DNA from 3 places in the Lentzea sp. NPDC092896 genome. Region 1 is predicted to be linked to each of the others. Evidence: riboswitches for the same ligand, from Rfam matches in the RefSeq annotation. Region 1 holds a riboswitch; each other region holds the start of a gene.
What was found. A riboswitch is a leader RNA that binds a small molecule or an ion and turns the genes downstream of it on or off. The one in region 1 is predicted to bind glycine.

Region 1 (4,818 bases):
TGCTAGTGCTGGCGGGCGTCGCGCTGGTGCTGTTCCTCCTGATCACCCAGCCCGAGCAGTCCGCCTCGGCGGTGCAGCAGGTTCTCGGCTGGCTTCGTCAGGGCGCGGAGTCGATCATCACCTTCATCAGGAGCCTCTTCGGCACGGCCACCCCGCTCAGCTAGTGACGTTGGGTGATCTTCGGCCGTCTGCGTTGAGCCGGATGGGTGGAATGAGGCCAATCACGCACTGGTAACGGGTGTTCTGGGGATTCAGGGTCTGGCGATTGTCAGACCTACCGAATACCTTCCGCTGCAATGGCCGATCCCCGACCGACGAGGAGGCACATATGGTCGAGGACTCCGGGGTCCACGAGCTGTTGCAGCAGTGGGCGGCTGAACGGTCTGATGACGCAGAGATGCAGGAGGTGAACCGGATCAAGAACGCGTGGCTCGCGGAGGCTCCCCCCTCGGCGCCAGGCATCCCCGTGCAGCGGGGAGGCAGGAGTGGGTCGCGTGGCTTGGTCAAGGTCGACTCGGCGGATCCGGCCTACGTGGCCGCGATGCGCAAGCGGGCGCCGGAGGCACCCGAGGCACTGCTCGCCGCCGCGGCGAGCTACTGGCAGCTGGTGGGCGACGTCGCCGAGGCCGAGCAGTGGTGGGACGCGGGCATCAGCCCGTTGGACCAGCGCGCGCTCGACTACCGCGCGGCCGGCCTGTCTCCTGCCGATCTCGGGAGGCGCCTGGGACCGATGACGGTTCTCCAGCACCTTCGTCGTGGCTCCGCCGCGGCCTGGTGCGTTGCTCGTCTGCAGAGGCAGCGCCGGGACGGCGTGGCGTAGGTGGACCGGGCTGTCGGAGGCGGCAGCCCTGCATCCATTCGTTGAACGGGCACGCGCGCTCGTGCGGGGCGCGCTCGCCAACGTTCGTTCGCCGTGTTTCCGCTGAGGGCCGAGGCCCTCACACCCCACGGGGCGGTCTCCTTCCGGAGACCCACCCAAGTCAGTGGCGTCGCATGCTCGCGGAGCGCGCTCGCCGGAGCTGACTCGGAGTGTTTTCGCCGGGGGCGGTCCCCGGACCCCCGGAAGGACTCCCAAGTAGTGTGGAGGTCGTGCGCGGCCTCCTTACTCCCCAACGTGTGCTGATCGCGTTCGCCTGTCTGGCGGCGCTGGTCGCCTGTTGCGGACTCGCCTGGTGGCAGTGGCAGCGCTTCGAGTCCGCCAGCGGCACGTTCCAGAACCTCGGGTACGTGCTGCAGTGGCCGCTCTTCGGCCTCTTCCCCCTGTTCATGGTGTGGCGGTTCCGTCGGCTGGCACGTCAGCGCCGTGACGAGGATCCGGTTGCGCCTGCTCCGGAGCCGATGGCTACCGTTGTCGCCGTCAAACCCGCGCCTGTCGAGCAGTTCGACGACGAAGAAGACGCGGAGCTCGCGGCCTACAACCGCATGCTCGCGAACCTCAACGCGCGGGACGGTCGTTGAGCGAAGGCGGGCAGATGAAGGGTGCGTTGACCCGGTTCAGGGTCATGGCTTACGTGGTCGGAGTCTTCCTGCTGCTCCTGGTCGTGGCCATGGTGCTCAAGTACGCCGCGGACATGGGTGGCGCGATGAAGGTCGTCGGCCCGATCCACGGCTTCCTCTACGCCATCTACCTGGTGATTTCCGTCGACCTGGCGCTGAAGCTGCGCTGGTCGATCAAGGGCACCCTGCTGGTGCTGCTCGCGGGCACGGTCCCGTTCCTGTCCTTCTGGGCGGAGCGCAAGGTGGTCGAGAAGACGGCGCAGGGCGTGCCGCTGTGACGTTTGGCCTGCTAGCGTCTGGGGCTACCAACTGAACACGGCCGTCGATGTCGCGCGGAAGAGACCCCTCCAGCAGGGGCGCCGAAGGAGCAATCCCTCCCCGGAATCTCTCAGGCACAGGTACCGCGCGACGAAGGCAACTCTGGAAAGCAGGCTGCTCGGCAGCCTCGCCCACGGTGCAAGCCACTTCGGTGGTGAAGCTCTCAGGCTCATGACAGAGGGGGAGGCTCGCTCTAGTGAGGAGTCTCCGATGGATCGTGTCATTCTTCTGATGCCTCAGCCGGCCGCGTCCGGCTCTTCGGCGCACCCTGGAGGAGCGTTCTGATGTCCCGCCTCACGCCTCTGAACGCCGAGCACGAGCAGCTCGGCGCGATGTTCACCGACTTCGCGGGCTGGCGGATGCCGCTGCGCTACTCGTCCGAACTCGCCGAGCACCACGCCGTGCGCACCACCGCGGGCCTGTTCGACCTCACGCACATGGGTGAGATCGTCCTGACCGGACCGCAGGCGGGCGAGGCCCTCGACTACGCGCTGGTCGGGCACATCTCCGCGCTGGCCGTCGGCAAGGCCCGCTACACGATGATCACCCAGGCCGACGGCGGCGTGCTCGACGACCTGATCGTGTACCGCCTGGGCGACCAGGAGTTCATGGTCGTCGCGAACGCCTCCAACGCCGCCGTCGTGGCTGAGGCACTGGTCGAGCGCGCAGCCGGGTTCGACACGGTCGTCACCGACAAGTCGACCGACTACGCGTTGATCGCGATCCAGGGCCCGAAGTCCGTCGAGATCCTGTCCGGCCTGACCGAGACGGATCTGGCGTCGGTCAAGTACTACGCCTCGTACCCTTCCACCGTGGCCGGAGTCGACGCGTTGCTCGCGCGCACGGGTTACACGGGCGAGGAGGGCTTCGAGCTCTTCGTCGCACCCGCCGACGCGCCGGCCGTCTGGGCCGCGCTGCTGTCCGCGGGCGAGGCGCACGAGCTCAAGCCGTGCGGGCTCGGCTGCCGCGACACGTTGCGCCTCGAAGCCGGAATGCCCTTGTACGGCAACGAGCTCACGACGTCGCTGACGCCGTACAACGCGAACCTGGGCCGTGTCGTGAAGCTCGACAAGCCGGGCGACTTCGTGGGCCGCGACGCGCTGGCCAAGGTCGCCGAGTCCGGGGTGGACTCGGTCCTGGTCGGACTGAAGACCCCTGAACGCCGTGCCCCCCGCCACGGTTACGCGGTGCTCAACGGCGACGAGGTCGTGGGCGAGGTGACGTCGGGCGCGCTGTCCCCGACCCTCGGCTACTCCGTCGCCATGGCCTACGTGTCGCGGGCCAGTGCCGAGCCCGGCACCCCACTGCTGGTCGACGTCCGCGGCAAGAAGCAGCCGGTCGAGGTCGTCGCACTTCCGTTCTACAAGCGCGCCAAGTAGGGAGATTCTCCAGATGTCCGACCAGTTCAACGCTTCCCTCGCGGAGTACGACCCCGAGGTCGCCGAAGCCGTTGCGGCCGAGTTGGCGCGCCAGCAGGGCACTCTCGAGATGATCGCCTCGGAGAACTTCACGCCCGTGTCGGTGTTGCAGGCCCAGGGCTCCGTCCTCACGAACAAGTACGCCGAGGGCTACCCCGGCCGTCGCTACTACGGCGGCTGCGAGCACGTGGACGTCGTCGAGCGGCTCGCCATCGAGCGCATCAAGTCGCTCTTCGGCGCGGGCTTCGCGAACGTCCAGCCGCACTCGGGCGCGCAGGCCAACGCGGCCGCGATGTTCGCGCTGCTCCAGCCCGGCGACACGATCCTGGGACTGGACCTCGCGCACGGCGGCCACCTGACGCACGGCATGCGCATCAACTTCTCCGGCAAGCTCTACAACGTCGTGCCGTACCACGTCGCGGACTCGGACGGCCGCGTCGACATGGCCGAGGTCGAGCGCCTGGCCCAGGAGCACCGCCCGAAGTTGATCGTGGCCGGCTGGTCCGCCTACCCGCGCCAGCTGGACTTCGCCGAGTTCCGCCGCATCGCGGACTCGGTCGAGGCCTACCTGATGGTCGACATGGCGCACTTCGCCGGCCTCGTCGCCGCCGACCTTCACCCGTCGCCCGTGCCGCACGCGCACGTCACGACGACCACGACCCACAAGACCCTCGGCGGTCCCCGTGGTGGCGTGATCCTGTCGAACGACGCCGACATCGCGAAGAAGATCAACTCGGCGGTGTTCCCCGGCCAGCAGGGCGGTCCGCTGGAGCACGTCATCGCGGCGAAGGCCGTGGCGTTCAAGCACGCCGCCTCGCCTGAGTTCGCCGACCGTCAGCGTCGCACGCTGGAAGGTTCGCGGATCCTGGCCGAGCGTCTGTCGCAGGCGGACGTCGCCGCCGCCGGCGTGAAGGTGCTGACCGGGGGCACCGACGTGCACCTGGTCCTCGTCGACCTGGTCAACTCCGAGCTCGACGGCAAGCAGGCCGAGGACGTGCTGCACCAGATCGGCATCACGGTCAACCGCAACGCCGTTCCGAACGACCCGCGTCCGCCGATGGTGACGTCCGGTCTGCGGATCGGTACGCCGGCGCTGGCCACCCGCGGGTTCGGCGAGGTGGACTTCACCGAGGTCGCCGACGTGATCGCGGAGGCCCTGAAGCCGGGGGCGGCGATCGACGAACTGCGTGCGCGCGTCGAGGTGCTGGCGGCGAAGCACCCGCTGTACTCCACGCTCTGAGTTGAGAAACCGAAGGGGCGCCACCGGAGATTCGGTGGCGCCCCTTCGGCTTTCGTGACCCTGGAGCGAAACGACGGGAACCCCGGCCCCTTCCCCAGGGCCGGGGTTTCACCGTGTCAGGGTGATGTGTGTCTCAGATGGACCGTCCTAACGGGATGCTGTGGGGTTACGCAGCCGGGGCCGTCACACCAGGCGGGAGGCACTCGACGTTGCGCTTGCCGTTGGGCTGGATCACGAACCACGTGCCGCCGATGCCCTGGCCGGCCCACTTGCCCGGCGCCGGGTCCTTCGAGTACGTGTAGAGACCCCAGCCGTCGATGGCGACCTGCTTCTTGCCGTCAGCGC
Region 2 (4,818 bases), on a different contig from region 1:
ACCGGCAGCTCGACTACTGGGCAAGGACCGGGCTGGTCGCGCCGACGATAAGGATGGCGCACGGCTCCGGGAGCCAGAGGCTGTACTCCTTCAAGGACATCCTGGTGCTCAAGGTCGTGAAGCGGCTGCTGGACACCGGTGTCTCCTTGCAGAACATCAGGGTCGCGGTCGACCACCTGCGCCGCCGCGGCGTGCAGGACCTGGCGCGCATCACGCTGTTCTCCGACGGCACCACCGTCTACGAGTGCACCTCGCCGGAAGAGGTCGTCGATCTGCTGCAGGGCGGTCAGGGCGTGTTCGGCATCGCGGTCAGCGGTGCGATGCGCGAGATCTCCGGCACGATCCACGAGTTCCCGGCCGAACGTGCGGACGGCGTCGAGATCGCCCCGATGACCGAGGACGAGCTGACCCGCCGGCGTCGCGAGCGCGCCACCGGCTGACCGGTTTCGGAAACGTGGCCGACTGGCGCCGTGGGATGGCCGGTCGGCGGCAGCGACCAGACCCCATCGGTCCCTAGCGTTCCCCGCATGACGATCACCCCCTCCTACCAGGTCGTGAAGGTGCTGGAAGCGGCGGCGCAGCGCGCGCTTCGGCTGGAGTTCGGCTTCCTCGGCACCGAGAACCTGCTGATCTCGCTGATCGACACCATCGGACCCGGCCGCAAGCTCGGCGTGAAGTCGCTGCGCGCCCAGGCGATGGCGCGAGGGGCAGAGCACTGGGCCGACGACGACGGTGGCGTCGTTCCCGAGGCTCATCCGGACGTCACGGCGTTGCTGAACGTCGCCTGCGACCGCCTGGTCATCGAGACCGTGCCGCCCGTCAGCCGTGCGCTGGAGGAGTGTCTGCTCGCGGCGGCCGCCCAGGCCGGCGACGGCGTGCTGACCACGACCCACCTCTCCCTCGCGTTGCTGGAGCAGGGTTCCGGACGTGCCGCCGACCTGTTCGTGCTGCGCGGAGCGGACGTCGACGCGATGGCCGCCGCTGTGCGAGCGGATGCCGCGCGGACCCACGCGGAGGTCGAGGAAGCGCCCGCCGTGCGGTTGCTGCGCAAGGCGGGAGCGTTGGAAGGGGAGTCCGGCGGCGGGTACGTGCGCTGGCTGGTGCGCTGGGTCGCGCGCGGCCAGGGGCTGGGAGGGCCGGTGCTGACCGTCGTGCGCAACGAGGCCGGACGGCTGGCCGTGGCCGCGAGGCGTGAAGTGTCGTCTCGAGACCTGGTGGAGGCGGTGCTGACGGTCGACCGCCAGTTGACGGTGGCGGGCAGGAAGCTGAAGCCGGAGTTCGAGTCGGGCGGGGCGGCGGCGTTGCGCGAGGCAGGAGTGGATCCGGCCGCGTTGCCCGGCGGCGGTCCGGTCGTGCGTGCGATGGAACGGGCGAAGCTCGTCGCGGCCCGGCGCGGAGACGCGGTCGTGGGCACCCGGCACCTCCTCGTGGCGGTGCGCGACGACCCGGCGGACCCCGTCGCGGGAGCGCTCGCCGGTCTTGGCACTGAGATGTAGGTCGCGTCCCTAGCGACTAGGTGGACTGCCTGCGGGTATTCTTCTCGGGTAGTCGCTGAACTCAGGCGGGAGAGACCGGGATCGAAGAGCCCGGCGCCGAAGGAGCAAGTCCCTCCCCGGGAACCTCTCAGGCATCCAGGACCGCCGAGTGAGACGCCTCTGGAAAGTGGATCTCTAGGGATCCCGCCGACGGTGAAAGCCCATCCTTACCGGTGGGTGAACCTCTCAGGCGCCCTTCGGGGTACGGACAGAGCGGGGAGGGCACCAGGACACGTGTGCCCGCAGCCCCCCGGAGGCGTTTGATGACGCAGGACCGCATTCCGCTCGCAGCTCTCGAGCACGGCACCCCGTTCGCCGACCGCCACGTCGGTCCGCGCCCCGCCGAACTCGCGCGCATCCTCGACGTCATCGGCGTCGGGTCGCTCGAGGAGCTGGCGCAGCACGCGGTGCCTTCGTCGATCCACGAGCGCGATCTCGTGCTGGACCTGCCCGCCCCGGCCACCGAGACCGAGGCGCTGGCCGAACTGCGTGAGCTCGCCTCGCAGAACCGCCCGATGACGCAGATGATCGGCCTCGGCTACTACGACACCGTGACGCCGGGCGTGATCCTGCGCAACGTGCTCGAGTCGCCCGCCTGGTACACCGCGTACACGCCGTACCAGCCGGAGATCTCGCAGGGCCGTCTCGAGGCGCTGCTGAACTTCCAGACCATGGTCGGCGACCTGACCGGCCTGCCGACCGCGAACGCGTCCATGCTGGACGAGTCGACCGCCGCCGCCGAGGCGATGACGCTGGTGCGCCGCGCGGGCAAGTCCAAGTCGAACAAGTTCGTCATCGACGCCGACACGCTGCCGCAGACGCTGGCCGTCATCGAGACGCGCGCCGAGCCGCTGGGCATCGAGATCGTCGTCGCCGACCTGTCGCAGGGCATCGAGGGCCTGGGCCTGGGCGGCGACTTCTACGGCGTGCTGCTGTCCTACCCCGGCGCCTCAGGTGTCGTGCGCGACCAGGCCGCGTTGATCGAGGAGATCCACGCCGCCGGTGCGCAGGCCGTCGTCGTCGCCGACCTGCTGGCGCTGACGCTGCTGCGCGCGCCGGGCGAGATCGGCGCGGACGTCGTCGTCGGCACCACGCAGCGCTTCGGCGTGCCGATCGGCTTCGGTGGCCCGCACGCCGGCTACATGGCCGTCCGGTCCGGCCTGGAGCGTCAGCTGCCCGGCCGCCTGGTCGGTGTCTCCGTCGACTCCGACGGCTCGCTGGCCTACCGCCTCGCGCTGCAGACGCGTGAGCAGCACATCCGCCGTGAGAAGGCCACGTCGAACATCTGCACCGCGCAGGTTCTTCTGGCCGTGATCGCGTCCATGTACGCCGTCTACCACGGTCCCGAGGGCCTGCGGTCGATCGCGACCCGCGTGCACCGCCTGGCCACCGTGCTCGCCACGGGCCTGTGCGAGGCCGGGCTCGACGTCGTGCACGGCGAGTTCTTCGACACCGTCCAGGTCCGCGTCGAGGGCCAGGCCGCCGCTGTCGTCGAGAAGGCGCGTGAGGCCGGCATCAACCTCCGCGAGGTCGACGACGACGTCGTGGCAATCGCTTGCGACGAGAAGACCACGCGTGCGCACATCGTCGCCGTGTGGAACGCCTTCGGTGTCACCGGGTCCGATGTGGACGCGATCGACGCCGACACCGCCGACGGCATCCCGGGCGACCTGCGCCGCACCTCGGACTACCTGACGCACCCGGTCTTCCACGCGCACCGCTCCGAGACCGCGCTGCTGCGCTACCTGCGCGCGCTGTCCGACAAGGACGTCGCGCTGGACCGCAGCATGATCCCGCTGGGCTCGTGCACGATGAAGCTGAACGCCACCGCGGAGATGGAGTCCATCACGTGGCCGGAGTTCTCGACGCTGCACCCGTTCGCGCCCGCCGAGGACGCCGCCGGTCTGCTGAAGATCGTGTCCGACCTGGAGGAGTGGCTCGCCGAGGTCACCGGCTACGACGCGGTGTCGTTGCAGCCCAACGCCGGTTCGCAGGGTGAGTTCGCCGGTCTGCTGGCGATCCGCGCCTACCACCGCGCCAACGGCAACGCCGACCGCGACGTCTGCCTGATCCCGTCGTCCGCGCACGGCACCAACGCCGCGTCCGCCGTCATGGCCGGCATGCGCGTCGTCGTCGTGAAGTGCGACGACAAGGGCAACATCGACATGGGCCACCTGCGTCAGACGGTCGCCGAGCACGCCGGCGACCTCGCCGCGATCATGATCACCTACCCGTCGACGCACGGCGTGTACGAGGACACCGTTCGCGAGGTCTGCGGCCTGGTCCACGACGCGGGCGGCCAGGTGTACGTCGACGGCGCGAACCTCAACGCGTTGATCGGCCTGGCCCGCTACGGCAAGTTCGGTTCGGACGTCTCGCACCTGAACCTGCACAAGACGTTCTGCATCCCGCACGGCGGCGGTGGCCCCGGCGTCGGCCCGATCGGCGTGAAGTCCCACCTCGCCCCGTTCCTGCCGAACCACCCGCTGCAGCCGACCGCGGGACCGGCCACCGGTGTCGGCCCGATCTCCGGCGCCCCGTGGGGTTCCGCGTCGATCCTGCCGATCTCGTGGGCGTACGTGCGCATGATGGGCGGCGACGGCCTGCGCCGCGCCACCCTGACCGCCGTGGCGGCCGCCAACTACGTCGCACGGCGCCTGGACGAGCACTACCCGGTCCTCTACACCGGCGAGGGCGGCTTCGTGGCCCACGAGTGCATCCTCGACCTGCGCCCGATCACCAAGGCCACCGGCGTGACGGTGGACGACGTGGCCAAGCGTCTCGCCGACTACGGCCTGCACGCCCCGACCATGTCGTTCCCGGTCGCCGGCACCCTGATGGTCGAGCCGACCGAGTCCGAGGACCTGGCCGAGATCGACAGGTTCATCGACGCCATGATCGCCATCAAGCACGAGATCGACCGCGTCGGCGCCGGCGACTGGCCCGTCGAGGACAACCCGCTGCGCAACGCCCCGCACACCGCGGCCTGCGTGACCGTCGGCGAGTGGAACCACCCGTACACCCGCGAGGAGGCCGTGTACCCGGCCGGTACCGGTGCTCCGAAGATCTGGCCGCCCGTCCGCCGCATCGACGGCGCGAAGGGCGACCGCAACCTGGTCTGCTCCTGCCCGCCGCTCGAGGCTTACAGCAGCTGATCTGGGGCTGGTGAAACGGGCGCACTCGGGGGTGCGCCCGTTTTTCTACGCTCCGACCGGGCAGGCCTCGTCGCCGCAGTTCTCGTCGGCGCTGATGCCGGGCTTGTTCACGTCGTGCTCGAACGCGA
Region 3 (4,818 bases), on a different contig from region 1:
GACCGAGGCAGATCTGATGCTGCTCGACGGGGATCCCGAACTGGTTTCGGACGACCTCCTGCAGAACTTCGCCTGGCATCAGTCAGGCTGCTTCGACGAGGACGAGTACAGGAATGCCTGGCGGCGACTCGCGTACCGGGTGGTCCAAGTGCTCGAGGACGACCCGAACATCGCGCTCGCCGAGGGAATGATGCTGGCGAGGCCCCTCACCTGGCCGGAGGACGAGCGAGCAGCGCTCCGTGCGCAGCTGACCGACGCCCTGCGGCGTGCGGCCGGGGACGAGGAGCGCTGGCCGGCGCTGGAGGCGTTGTTCCAGGCCGCCGCGCGTCTGGACGAGAGCCTGACCCCGTGGCTGCGTTTGGTCGACACGTTCCCCGACGAGGTGGTCACGTACCTCGCCGGGAGCTGGGCGTCCGCCGTCCAGTGCACCACCGAGGGTGACTACGGCTACACGCTCGACTGGGAGGACCCCACGCCCGGCGAGGAGATGCGGGAGTGGCTGTTCCGCCCCGCCCTGCGCGACCGACTGTCCGAAATGGACAGCGAGGCCGCGCAGGACGTGTACCTGCAGATCGACTGGTTCGCGGAGGAGTTCAGCACTCGATGACGTTCACGGCGAGTCCGCCGCGAGCTGTCTCCTTGTACTTCACCGACATGTCCTTGCCGGTGTCCCGCATGGTCTTGATGACCTTGTCGAGCGACACGAAATGAGAGCCGTCGCCGCGCAAAGCCATGCGCACAGCCGTGATGGCCTTGATCGACGCGACGGCGTTGCGTTCGATGCACGGGATCTGCACCAGACCGCCGATCGGGTCGCACGTGAGGCCGAGGTTGTGCTCCATGGCGATCTCGGCGGCGTTCTCGACCTGCTCGGGGGTGCCGCCGAGCACCTCGGCGAGGCCACCGGCGGCCATCGAGCAGGCCGAGCCGACCTCGCCCTGGCAGCCGACCTCGGCGCCGGAGATCGACGCGTTCTCCTTGAACAGCACGCCGATCGCACCGGCCGTCAGCAGGAACCGGACCACGCCGTCGTCGGAGGCTCCCGGCACGAACTTCGTGTAGTAGTGCAGGACCGCCGGGACGATGCCGGCCGCGCCGTTGGTCGGCGCGGTGACGACACGGCCGCCTGCCGCGTTCTCCTCGTTGACGGCCAGCGCGAAGAGCGTCACCCAGTCCATGACCCGCAGCGGGTCGGTGACGAAGTGCTCCTTCTCCAGCGTCTTGCGCATCTCGGCGGCGCGGCGGCGGACCTTCAGGCCGCCGGGCAGGACACCGTGCTCGTTGCAGCCGCGTTCGACGCACTCCTGCATGACGTGCCAGATGTGCAGAAGTCCTTGGCGGACCTCGGCTTCGGTGCGCCACGACAGCTCGTTGGCCATCATGATCTCGCTGATCGACAGGCCGGTCTCGCGGCAGCGCGCGAGCAGTTCGTCGCCGGTCAGGAACGGATGGGCCAACGGCGTCGAGTCCGGCTTGATGCGGTCGGTGCCCGACGCGTTCTCGTCGACGACGAACCCGCCGCCGATCGAGTAGTAGACGGCGTGCTCGACCGACTTGCCGCCCGCGAACGCCTCGAAGCTCATCCCGTTGGGGTGCAACGGGAGTGACTTGCGGCGGTGCATGACGAGGTCGCGGTCGTGCACGAAGTCGATCTCGTGCGCGCCGCCGAGCTTGAGCCGTTTGCCGGAGACGATCTCCTCGACGCGGTGGGCCGCGGCCGTGGGATCGACTTCTTCCGGATGGTTACCTTCCAGCCCCAGGAACACGGCCTTGGGGCTGCCGTGGCCGTGGCCGGTCGCACCGAGCGAGCCGAACAGCTCGACGTGCACGCGGTCCACTTCGGACACCCGTGCGCCGAGCTTCTCGACGAACATCGCGGCCGCGCGCATCGGGCCGACCGTGTGTGAACTGGACGGTCCGATGCCGACGGAGAACAGGTCGAAAACGCTGATCGCCACTGATCAGTCCCTCGTGGTGGTGGAGCGGTCAGTCAGACTTGGTGAGTTCGGCGTACTTGGCCGCCGTGAGGAGGTTCTCGGCCGACTCGACGCGGACCTTGAACAGCCAGCCGGCGCCGTACGGGTCGCTGTTCACGACCGCCGGGTCGTCCACGACGGCGCTGTTGACCTCGATCACCTCACCGGTGACGGGCGAGAACAGGTCGCTGACGGACTTGGTGGACTCCAACTCGCCACAGACCGCGTTGGTGACGACCTTGGCACCGACGTCGGGCAGCTGGACGAAGACGATGTCGCCGAGCGCGTCCGCGGCGTACTCGGTGATTCCGCAGGTCAGCGGGTCCTGGGTGCCCGGCGTCCAGTCGACCCACTCGTGCTCGGCGGTGTAGAGCAGGTTCTCGGGGAACTCCACGGCAGCGACTCCTCTGGCTGTGACGGGTCAGGAAACTTGCGCCCCCTCCGCCGTGCAGAGTTGCCTACCCCGAGCGGTCTTGCTGCCTGAGAGTGTGCGGGAGCTTGCCCCTTCGGCGCCCCGACCGGTTCGTCGAGGTCTCTCCCACTCGGGTTCTGACGCTTGCGCGCCGCGGCCGGTGTTCAGTTCTCGGCGCGAACGCTATGTGCGTCCCCCGCCGAGTGTCAACGCGGGACGGTCGAGTGGAACGCGAACGAGGCTCAGGTCGCTCTGTCCTAGATGAACAACCAGAGGGTTACCGGATAGTGCGATCCGCACAGTGACATGACCTTCCGACTGGCCCACATTATGAGATGTCGGCCCACCGAACGGAGGAGTCATCGTGCGGATCGCAGTTCCTCGCGAGATCAAGAACCACGAGTACCGCGTCGCTCTCACGCCTGCCGGTGCGCACGAACTGACCAGCCGCGGCCACGACGTGTACGTCGAGCAGGGCGCCGGTCTCGGTTCCGCCATCACCGACGAGGAGTACCTCGCCGCGGGCGCCAAGATCCTCCCGACCGCCGACGACGTGTGGGCGGAAGGTGACCTGGTTCTCAAGGTCAAGGAGCCGATCGCCGAGGAGTACCCGCGTCTGCGCGCCGGTCAGACCCTCTTCACGTACCTGCACCTCGCCGCCGACCGGCCGCTGACCGAGGCGCTGCTGGCGTCCGGCACCACGGCCATCGCCTACGAGACCGTGCAGCTGCCGAACCGCTCGCTGCCGCTGCTCGCCCCGATGTCCGAGGTCGCGGGCCGGCTGGCTCCGCAGGTCGGCGCGTTCTCGCTGATGAAGCCCTCCGGTGGCCGCGGCGTGCTGCCCGGCGGCGTCCCCGGTGTCGCCCCGGCCCGCGTGGTCGTCATCGGCGGTGGCGTGGCCGGCGTCAACGCCGCCACCATCGCCGTCGGCATGGGCGCGGACGTGCAGATCCTCGACACCAACGTCGACCGCCTGCGTCAGATCGACGCCCAGTTCCAGGGCCGCCTGCGCACGCTCGCCTCGAACTCGTTCGCCATCGAGCAGGCCGTCCGCGAGGCCGACCTGGTCATCGGCGCCGTGCTCGTCCCCGGTGCCGCCGCCCCGAAGCTCGTGTCGAACGCGCTGGTCGCGGACATGAAGCCGGGTTCGGTGCTCGTCGACATCGCCATCGACCAGGGCGGTTGCTTCGAGGACTCCCGCGCCACCACGCACGCCGAGCCGACCTACGAGGTCCACAACTCGGTGTTCTACTGCGTGGCGAACATGCCGGGCGCCGTCCCGCGCACCTCGACCTACGCGCTGACCAACGTGACGCTGCCGTACGCGGTCGCGCTGGCCGACAAGGGCTGGGAGAAGGCGCTCAAGGACGACCGTTCGCTCGCCTTGGGCCTGAACGTCCACGCCGGCCTGCTGACCAACGGCCCGGTGGCCGAGGCGACCGGCCTCGCGCACACGCCGCTGGAGACCGTCGTCTAAGACCAACTGAATGAATGAGGCCCCCGCACGCGTCAATCGCTGCGGGGGTTTCGCCTATCTGAGCGCCTCGACGCGCGCCTTGATGCCGTCGATCACGCAGTCCAGTCCGAACTCGAACTGTCCCTCCAACGACCACAGCTCCGGTTCGTCCAGCATCCTCACGTAGTTCGGGTGCTTCTCCCGGTACAGGTCCGCGATCTTCGGCAGGTCCGGCGGCGGCGAGTCCATCCCACCGCGCGCCACGAAGTTGACCTCGGCGATCGCGTACCCGATGGCGAAACTGGAGATCGTCGAGATCGACCGCGCCGCCGCGGGCAGGGACAGACCTGCCCGCGTCATCGGTTCGAACATCGCGTCGCTCATCGCCACGGCCTTCGGGCCGATGCTGTTGAACTCGCCGATGCCCCTGACCCACCACGGGTGCTTGTGCGCGAGATGACGCATCGCGTGCATCATCGCGCGCACAGCCGTCTCCCAGTCGTCCTCGGGGCCCGGCAGCGGGAACTCGCCGTAGATCTCGTCCAGGCAGAGCTCGATCAGCGCGTCCTTGGTCGGCACGTGCCAGTACAGCGACATGGGCGCCGCGCCCAGTTCCGCCGCGAGCTTGCGCATGGACAGCTTCTGCATGCCGTCCCGGTCCAGCATCTCCAGCGCCTTGCGGACGATCGCCTCCCGGCTCAGGCCGAGGGGCTGACCGCTGCTGGGCCTGGGCTTGCCGAACCACACGCTCTCCACAGGCCGATCCTAAGCACGCCGCAGCAGCACGCTGGCCACAACACCTCCCAGGAACACGGCGATCGCCCCGATCACGAGACTCACGCTCATGCCGTTGGAGAACGCCTCGCGCACGACCGTGATGTCCGCACCGCTGTGCAAGGCCTCACTGAGCGACCGCCCTGGTACACCGTCCGGCAACGACGCCACGAACCGTGCCGACAGCAGCGCGCCCAGTA

Region 2: it holds a riboswitch for glycine, as region 1 does, so the genes downstream of both, gcvP (aminomethyl-transferring glycine dehydrogenase) here and gcvT (glycine cleavage system aminomethyltransferase GcvT) in region 1, are expected to answer to the same signal.
Region 3: it holds a riboswitch for glycine, as region 1 does, so the genes downstream of both, gcvH (glycine cleavage system protein GcvH) here and gcvT (glycine cleavage system aminomethyltransferase GcvT) in region 1, are expected to answer to the same signal.

The regions. Positions count from the first base shown of each region.
Region 1 covers NZ_JBIVPX010000004.1:485,275-490,092, forward strand. Annotated here, with positions in the region: gene ACIQF0_RS23205 (hypothetical protein) at 1-164, shown strand, start outside; gene ACIQF0_RS23210 (transcriptional regulator) at 329-820, shown strand; gene ACIQF0_RS23215 (hypothetical protein) at 1,090-1,458, shown strand; gene ACIQF0_RS23220 (DUF3817 domain-containing protein) at 1,473-1,775, shown strand; glycine riboswitch at 1,821-1,911, shown strand; glycine riboswitch at 1,912-2,003, shown strand; gene gcvT (glycine cleavage system aminomethyltransferase GcvT) at 2,100-3,194, shown strand; gene glyA (serine hydroxymethyltransferase) at 3,208-4,473, shown strand; gene ACIQF0_RS23235 (hypothetical protein) at 4,640-4,818, opposite strand, start outside.
Region 2 covers NZ_JBIVPX010000005.1:126,512-131,329, forward strand. Annotated here, with positions in the region: gene ACIQF0_RS25130 (MerR family transcriptional regulator) at 1-440, shown strand, start outside; gene ACIQF0_RS25135 (Clp protease N-terminal domain-containing protein) at 528-1,496, shown strand; glycine riboswitch at 1,553-1,650, shown strand; glycine riboswitch at 1,654-1,749, shown strand; gene gcvP (aminomethyl-transferring glycine dehydrogenase) at 1,799-4,690, shown strand; gene ACIQF0_RS25145 (hypothetical protein) at 4,736-4,818, opposite strand, start outside.
Region 3 covers NZ_JBIVPX010000009.1:90,191-95,008, reverse strand. Annotated here, with positions in the region: gene ACIQF0_RS35370 (hypothetical protein) at 1-607, shown strand, start outside; gene ACIQF0_RS35365 (L-serine ammonia-lyase) at 594-1,958, opposite strand; gene gcvH (glycine cleavage system protein GcvH) at 1,987-2,370, opposite strand; glycine riboswitch at 2,435-2,527, opposite strand; gene ald (alanine dehydrogenase) at 2,753-3,865, shown strand; gene ACIQF0_RS35350 (TetR/AcrR family transcriptional regulator) at 3,920-4,600, opposite strand; gene ACIQF0_RS35345 (MFS transporter) at 4,610-4,818, opposite strand, start outside.